One region of the Streptomyces sp. NBC_01288 genome, then DNA from elsewhere that is predicted to be linked to it. Evidence: riboswitches for the same ligand, from Rfam matches in the RefSeq annotation. Region 1 holds a riboswitch; the other holds the start of a gene.

Region 1 (3,849 bases):
TCGCGAAGATCGCCTCCGAGCGGGCCAAGCCGGACGGGCTCGTGCTGATCGAGCCCGGGACCGAGCGGGCGTTGCTGGGGCCGCTGTCGGTGCGCACGTTGCCGGGGGTCGGGCCGGCGACGGGTGATCATCTGCGGCGGGCCGGGATCACCACGGTCGACGAGATCGCCGAGGCGGGCGAGGACGAACTCGTACGGCTGGTGGGCAAGGCGCACGGGCACGCGCTGTACGCGATGGCGCTGGCGCACGACGTGCGGCCCGTGGTGGCCGAGCGGGAGACCAAGTCGGTGTCGGTCGAGGACACGTACGACGTGGACATCCATGACCGGACCCGGGTCGGCCTGGAGGTACAGCGGCTCGCCGACCGGTGCGTGCGGCGGCTGCGGGCGGCCGGGCTGTCGGGGCGGACCATCGTGCTGAAGGTACGACGCTACGACTTCTCGACGCTGACCCGTTCCGAGACGCTGCGCGGGCCCACCGACGATCCGGGGGTGGTGCGGGAGGCGGCGGCCCGGTTGCTGGACTCCGTGGACACCACGGGCGGGGTACGGCTGCTGGGGGTGGGGGTCTCCGGGCTGGCCGACTACACGCAGGAGGACCTGTTCGCGCAGGCGGCGGGGGAGCGGGCCGATCTTCTTGAGGAGGAGCACCCCGAGGAGCAGGGGGGCGAGGAGCCGGCGGCGCCCGCGGAGCGGCACTGGCCCGCGGGGCACGATGTGCGCCACGCCGGGTTCGGGCACGGGTGGGTGCAGGGGAGCGGGCTGGGGCGGGTCACCGTGCGGTTCGAGACGCCTGAGGATTCGGGGCCGGGGCGGGTGCGGACGTTCCGGACCGATGATCCTGAGCTGGAGTTGGCGGAGCCGTTGCCGTTGGTGGCGCGGCGTTCTGATGTGTTGCCGGGTGCGGCGCCTGCGTCCGTGGCGCGAGGTTCCGGTGAACCGTCGGAGGAACCGTTGCCTTTGGCGGGGCGGGAGCGGGGTGATCTGCCTGAGGGGGCGATGCCGTTGGCGGCGCCAGCGGTACCGGAGGGCGAGCTGCTGCCGTTGGTGGAGCCGGGCCCTGATGCCCCGCAGGGTGAGGTGGCGCCGTTGGTGGCACGGGGTCCGTGTGACTCGCCTGGTGGGTCGTCGGCGTCGGCCGCGGGATGTCCTGAGGCCTTGCCTGCGGCGCCGACGCCCCTGGAAAGCTGAGGCCCCGACGAGCCGCCTGTCGAGTCGCTGCCATCGGTTGCACGGGGTTCTGGTGTCAGGCCCGCTGGGTTGTTGTCGTCGGCGGAGCCGGGCTCCGGTGTCCCGCAAGGCGAGCCGGTGCTGTCGGCTGCGCGGGGTTCTGGTGTCGGGCCTGTTGAGTCGCTGTTGTCGATGGGGCGTCGTCTCGGGTGTTGCGCAGGGCGCGCTGCTGGCGCAGACCGAGCTGTCGGCATCGGGCGCGTGGCATGCCGACGTGGCGTGTTCCTTACTGACGCCGTAGGTGGCGCCGGCCGGGTGTCCCGCAGGGCGCGCCGCTGTCATCGGTTGCGCGAGGTTCCGATGTCGAGCCAATCGGGCCTGTTGAGCCGCTGCCGTCGGCGGAGCCAAGCCCCGGCGTTTCGCAGGTCGAGTCGCTGTCACCGGGCGACGCGTGGCGTTCCGGCGTCGCGCTTGCTGCGCCGACGCCCTTGTCGGCGCCAAACCTGGATACCCCGCCTGCCGTATCGCCGCCCACGGACACACGACGCCCGGGTACCGCGCCCGCCGCGTCACCACCCCCGGAAACTCCAAGACCCAGCGACGCCCCGCCCCCCGAATCCGCTCACGTGTCGTCCGAGCCCGCCAGTTTGCCGAAGTCGTGGTCCGGGAGGGATGGAGGGGGACCCACGTCGAGGCCGTAGTGGTGGTAGAGCTGGAGTTCCTGGTCCGGGGAGAGGTGGCGGCCCACTCCGAAGTCGGGGGCGTCCTTGATCAGGGAGCGGTCGAAGGGGATGTGGAGGGTGCCCTCGATCAGTTCGCTGGGCTCCAGGGGGACGAAGGCGTCTCTGGAGAACAGGCCGGTGCGTATGGCCGCCCACTCCGGTTCGCCGGTCGCGTCGTCGAGGTAGACCTCGTCGATGGTGCCGATCTTGGCGCCGGTGCGGTCGAACGCCTTGCGGCCGATCAGGTTGCGCGGATCGATATCGGTCTGCACGGGCCCTCCTCCTGGTCGCAACTCATCCGTAAGCACTACAAAAGAGCACATTGAGGAAGGTGGCCACTCGAAAGCTCGGCTTCAACGCGCGCTGGTAGGCTGGCGAACGGCTGCTGACCCCGTGCGGGAGAGTCCTCCAGACTTCATCGGAGGCGCCGAAGGAGCAAATCCTCCCCGGAATCTCTCAGGCTCACGTACCGCACGGACGAGGTCACTCTGGAAAGCAGGGCGCGTGTCGGCGACGGTGTCGACGGCTTGCGCTCTCACCGACGGTGAAAGCCGGTGACCTTCGGGTGGCCGGTGAAGCTCTCAGGTTGAGATGACAGAGGGGGAGGCCGTCCGGCACCCCGCTGTCGTGGTGCCCTCGAAGGTCGTGTCCGACCAGGAGGCCTCCCTGATGACCGTTCCTCGCATTCCGCTCTCCGAGCTCGAACAGGGCATCCCGTTCGAGCAGCGTCACATCGGGCCCGACCAGGAGGCGCGGGCCAAAATGCTCGCGCAGGTCGGCTACGGCTCGCTCGACGAGCTCACGGCCGCCGCCGTCCCGGATGTGATCAAGAACACCGACGCCCTCGACCTGCCGGGCGCCCGTACCGAAGCCGAGGTGCTGGCCGAGCTGCGGTCCCTCGCGGACCGCAACGAGGTCCTCGGTTCCATGATCGGGCTCGGGTACTACGGGACCTTCACCCCGCCCGTGATCCTGCGCAACGTCATGGAGAACCCGGCCTGGTACACGGCCTATACGCCGTATCAGCCGGAGATCTCGCAAGGGCGGCTCGAAGCCCTTCTCAATTTCCAGACGATGGTCGCCGATCTGACCGGGCTGCCCACCTCCGGTGCCTCCCTGCTCGACGAGGGGACCGCCGCCGCCGAGGCCGTGGCGCTGTCGCGGCGCATGGGGAAGAACAAGAAGGGTCTGTTCCTGGTCGACGCGGACGCGTTGCCGCAGACCATCGCCGTGATCGAGACCCGTGCCGAGCCGGCCGGTGTCGAGGTCGTCGTCGCCGACCTCAGCGAGGGCATCCCGGCCGGGATCGCCGAGCGGGAGATCAACGGCGTGCTCGTGCAGTACCCGGGCGCCTCCGGTGCCGTACGCGACATCAAGCCGCTGATCGAGCAGGCGCACGAGCTCGGCGCGCTCGTCACCGTCGCCGCCGATCTCCTCGCGCTCACGCTGCTGAAGTCGCCGGGTGAGCTGGGGGCGGACATCGCGGTCGGTACGACGCAGCGGTTCGGGGTGCCGATGGGCTTCGGCGGGCCGCATGCCGGATACATGGCCGTGCACGAGAAGTTCGCGCGCAGCCTGCCCGGGCGGCTCGTGGGCGTGTCCGTGGATGCCGACGGACACAGGGCCTACCGCCTCGCCCTCCAGACCCGCGAGCAGCACATCCGCCGTGAGAAGGCCACCAGCAACATCTGTACCGCCCAGGTGCTGCTTGCCGTCATGGCCGGGATGTACGCCGTCTATCACGGGCCCGAGGGGCTCAAGGGCATCGCGCGGCGGACGCATCGGTACGCCACGATCCTTGCGGCTGGGCTCCGGGTAGGGGGTGTCGAGGTCGTGCACGGCGGTTACTTCGACACGCTGACCGTGCGTGTTCCGGGGCGGGCCGCCGAGGTCGTCGCCGCAGCCCGTGAGGACGGCGTCAACCTCTACCTCGTGGACGCCGACCAGGTGTCCATCGC
Region 2 (3,849 bases), 5.6 Mb from region 1:
CGTTCGCGAGTGCCGGTTCGTCGTGGCTTGTCGCGCCCACGCGGCGGAGCCGCAAATCGCTACAGCCCCGCGCCCCTAAAGCCTCAGTGACCCTGTGTATAGAAAGGACGTACCGTCTGGCGCATCCAGTCCGCCACCGGGTCTTGGGTTACGTCCAACAAGACCAGGTTGACCTGCCACTGGACCGTTACCTGGCCCAGCGCGCGGGCAAGCGCTTCCATCGGGGCCGCTCTCAAGTCGCCGTCCCAGTTGGTGAGTTCCACGCCTACGAACATGACCGGGGCGGCCGTCTCGATCGAGGCCAGGCAGCGGCGGGCCGAGCCGACCACGCCGATCGCGGCGAACTCGGCGGAGGCCGCGGCGAGGAAGTCGACCGGGTCGTCCTGCCAGTCGGGTTCGAAGAGGCGGACGCGGCCGCCGCTGGTGGGGCCGTCGAGGGCGGAGCGGCCGATGCGGCACAGCTCGGCCACCGCGAGGGGCGGGAGCGGGACGCCGACCATGCCGCCCGGGTTCACCGCGATGCCGACCTGCGGGGGCAGCCCGCGGGCGAACTCCACCGCCGGCGCGATCGTGAACGACAGATGCGAGCCGACGACCTGGCGGAACTGCTCCTCGGAGCTGAAGACCGGGACGAACGCCTGCCCCTCGATGTCCAGTGTCGGCAGGTCCAGGGGGCCGCTCTGCGGGCCGCCGCCGCTGGGGAGCGGGACCCAGACGAAGCTGCGGCCGAGCACCTCGACGATCCGGCCGCCGGCCGAGGGCATGCCGAGGGACGCCGAGAGCACCTCCTCCAGCTCGTTGCCCGGCCATCCGCCGTGCGGATGCGGGTGGGGGTACGCCTGACCGGGGAAGTCCGCCGGGAAGTCCATCTACCTACCGCCTGCTGGTGAAACCGCCTGCTGTAACCCTGCTGTGGCTGAAAAGGCTAGCGGCTCAGTCCGCGAAGTCGATCCGGCGCAGCACGTCCGCCGCGTCCCGGTCCAGGAGGATCGCCGAGTCGACGCCCCGGGGCAGATCACCGCGCTCCACCTCGCGCAGCAGGCGGGCGGCGGCCCTGCGGTGGCGCAGGAACGCGTAGCGCGAGACCCCGCGGCCCCGCTCGCGCTGGCCGTCGAGCGCGGTGTCCGGGGTGACGTCGAGGAACACCAGGTGCAGTGTGCCGCCCCGGCGCCCGGCGGCGCGGGCCAGCCAGCCGCGCACCCAGGTCTGCGTACCGCAGTCGTGCACGACGGCTCCGGACGCGGAACGCAGCGCGCGGTGCAGCCCGGCGTAGTGGGCGAGGCGGACCAGGGGGCGGTAGACCGCGTAGGGCAGGGCTCCGGCTGTGCGGGCTTCCCAGCGGTCCCGGGTGTCCTGGCTGTCGACGCGGACGCCGGCGCCGCCCGCCACCGCGCGCCGCATCAGCGTGGACTTGCCGCTGCCGGGCAGGCCGGTGACCACGACCAGGTCGCGGGGGCCGAAGCGGAGTCCGTGCGGGCTGTGGCCGGCGCGCTCGCGGAGGTCGCGGACGACCGGTACCGGGCGGGCCGGGCATGCCTCCCTGGCCGGGGCCGAGGGCTGCTTGGGCAGCGCTACGGCCGAGGTCGTGGCGTACACCGTGGTCCTTGTCACCGTGATCGTCCTCCCTGCGGGGTCAGGAAAGGTTCTCCCCACTGAACGTAAAGAGAAGGTAATGCACGGTGTCTCGCGGTTCCGTTCGCGTCCGGCCACAGGCCTGTTACAAAGCCTGTGCGATGATGTGCCCGCCTAACTGCATACCGGCCGCTTGAATCCGCGCGGGAGAGTCCCCAGTCGTACGTCGTCAGTCGTACGTCGCTTGGGGCGCCGAAGGAGCAAGTCCCTCCCTTGAATCTCTCAGGCCCCGTTACCGCGCGGGCGAGGCACATCTGAAAAGCGGGCCGCCGGCGACGGTGGTCCCACCCAAGGTGCAACCCATGTCCCGCGTGCGGTCATGGCGAACCTCTCAGGTCCCGATGACAGATGGGGAGGAACGACCTCGCCGTCATGCCTTGGGAGACCGACCGATGAGCAGTACCGCCACCCCTGAGAAGCGCCGCACCGCGCTCGACGCGCTGCACCGCTCGCTCGGTGCGACGATGACCGACTTCGCCGGCTGGGACATGCCGCTGCGCTACGGCTCGGAGCGCGACGAACACCTCGCCGTCCGCACGAGGGCCGGCCTCTTCGACCTCTCCCACATGGGCGAGATCACGGTCACCGGACCGCAGGCCGCCCAGCTCCTCAACTACGCCCTCGTCGGCAACATCGCCTCCGTGGGCCTCGGCCGCGCCCGCTACACCATGATCTGCCGGGCCGACGGCGGCATCCTGGACGACCTGATCGTCTACCGGCTCGCAGAGACCGACTACATGGTCGTCGCCAACGCCTCCAACGCGCAGGTGGTGTTGGACGCGCTGGTGGAGCGTTCCGAGGGCTTCGACGCCGTCGTCCGTGACGACCGTGACGCGTACGCCCTGCTCGCCGTGCAGGGTCCCGAGTCCCCCGGCATCCTCAAGTCGCTCACCGACGCGGACCTCGACGGCCTGAAGTACTACGCCGGTCTGCCCGGTACGGTCGCGGGCGTCCCCGCGCTGATCGCGCGCACCGGGTACACCGGCGAGGACGGCTTCGAGCTGTTCGTGTCCCCCGGTGACGCGGAGAAGCTGTGGCTGGCGCTGACCGAGGCCGGGGCGTCGGTCGGGCTGATCCCGTGCGGGCTGTCCTGCCGGGACACGCTGCGCCTGGAGGCCGGGATGCCGCTGTACGGGCATGAGTTGTCGACCTCCCTCACCCCGTTCGACGCCGGGCTCGGCCGGGTCGTGAAGTTCGAGAAGGACGGCGACTTCGTCGGGCGGGGCGCCCTGGAGGCCGCCGCCGCGCGCGCCGCCTCGCAGCCGCCGCGCGTCCTGGTCGGGCTCGTCGCCGAGGGCCGCCGGGTCCCGCGCGCCGGGTACCCCGTCGTCGCCGACGGCCAGGTGATCGGCGAGGTCACCTCCGGCGCCCCCTCCCCCACCCTGGGCAAGCCCATCGCCATGGCCTACGTCGACGCCGCGCACGCGGCGCCGGGCACGACCGGTGTCGGCGTGGACATCCGGGGCAGTCACGAGCCGTACGAAGTCGTGGCGCTGCCGTTCTACAAGCGCGAGAAGTGACAGTCGTCGTAGCGTCACGTCTGTGACCCGGGGCGGATCGCCCCTGTCCGCCGATGTCCTCCGTAGTACCCCATTCATCAGCACTCCCCCGCGTACAGGAGAATTCAGGCCATGAGCAACCCCCAGCAGCTGCGCTACAGCAAGGAGCACGAGTGGCTGTCGGTCGCCGAGGACGGCGTCTCGACGGTCGGCATCACCGAGTTCGCGGCCAACGCGCTCGGCGATGTCGTCTACGCCCAGCTCCCCGACGTCGGCTCCACGGTGACCGCGGGCGAGTCCTGCGGTGAGCTGGAGTCGACGAAGTCGGTGTCCGACCTGTACTCGCCCGTCGGCGGCGAGGTCACCGAGATCAACGAGGACGTGGTGAATGACCCGTCACTGGTGAACTCGGCGCCCTTCGAGGGGGGTTGGCTGTTCAAGGTGCGTGTCGCGGAGGAGCCGGGCGACCTGCTCTCCGCCGACGAGTACACCGCGTTTTCCGCCGGCTGAGGAGTCGTACACCCACATGTCTGTACTGAACACGCCCCTGCACGAGCTCGACCCGGACATCGCCGCGGCCGTCGACGCCGAGCTGCGCCGGCAGCAGTCCACGCTGGAGATGATCGCCTCGGAGAACTTCGCTCCGGTCGCGGTCATGGAGGCGCAGGGCTCGGTCCTCACCAACAAGTACGCCGAGGGGTACCCGGGCCGTCGTTAC

The links. A riboswitch is a leader RNA that binds a small molecule or an ion and turns the genes downstream of it on or off. The one in region 1 is predicted to bind glycine.
Region 2: another riboswitch for glycine. It lies ahead of gcvT (glycine cleavage system aminomethyltransferase GcvT); the one in region 1 lies ahead of gcvP (aminomethyl-transferring glycine dehydrogenase).

What each region holds. Positions count from the first base shown of each region.
Region 1 is NZ_CP108427.1:8,803,551-8,807,399, forward strand. Features, by position in the region: partial or broken gene OG194_RS39640 (DNA polymerase IV) at 1-962, shown strand, start outside; gene OG194_RS39645 (PRC-barrel domain-containing protein) at 1,792-2,163, opposite strand; glycine riboswitch at 2,278-2,373, shown strand; gene gcvP (aminomethyl-transferring glycine dehydrogenase) at 2,561-3,849, shown strand, end outside.
Region 2 is NZ_CP108427.1:3,222,717-3,226,565, forward strand. Features, by position in the region: gene OG194_RS13805 (enhanced serine sensitivity protein SseB) at 84-869, opposite strand; gene OG194_RS13810 (AAA family ATPase) at 934-1,617, opposite strand; glycine riboswitch at 1,767-1,880, shown strand; glycine riboswitch at 1,881-1,990, shown strand; gene gcvT (glycine cleavage system aminomethyltransferase GcvT) at 2,025-3,152, shown strand; gene gcvH (glycine cleavage system protein GcvH) at 3,264-3,641, shown strand; gene glyA (serine hydroxymethyltransferase) at 3,658-3,849, shown strand, end outside.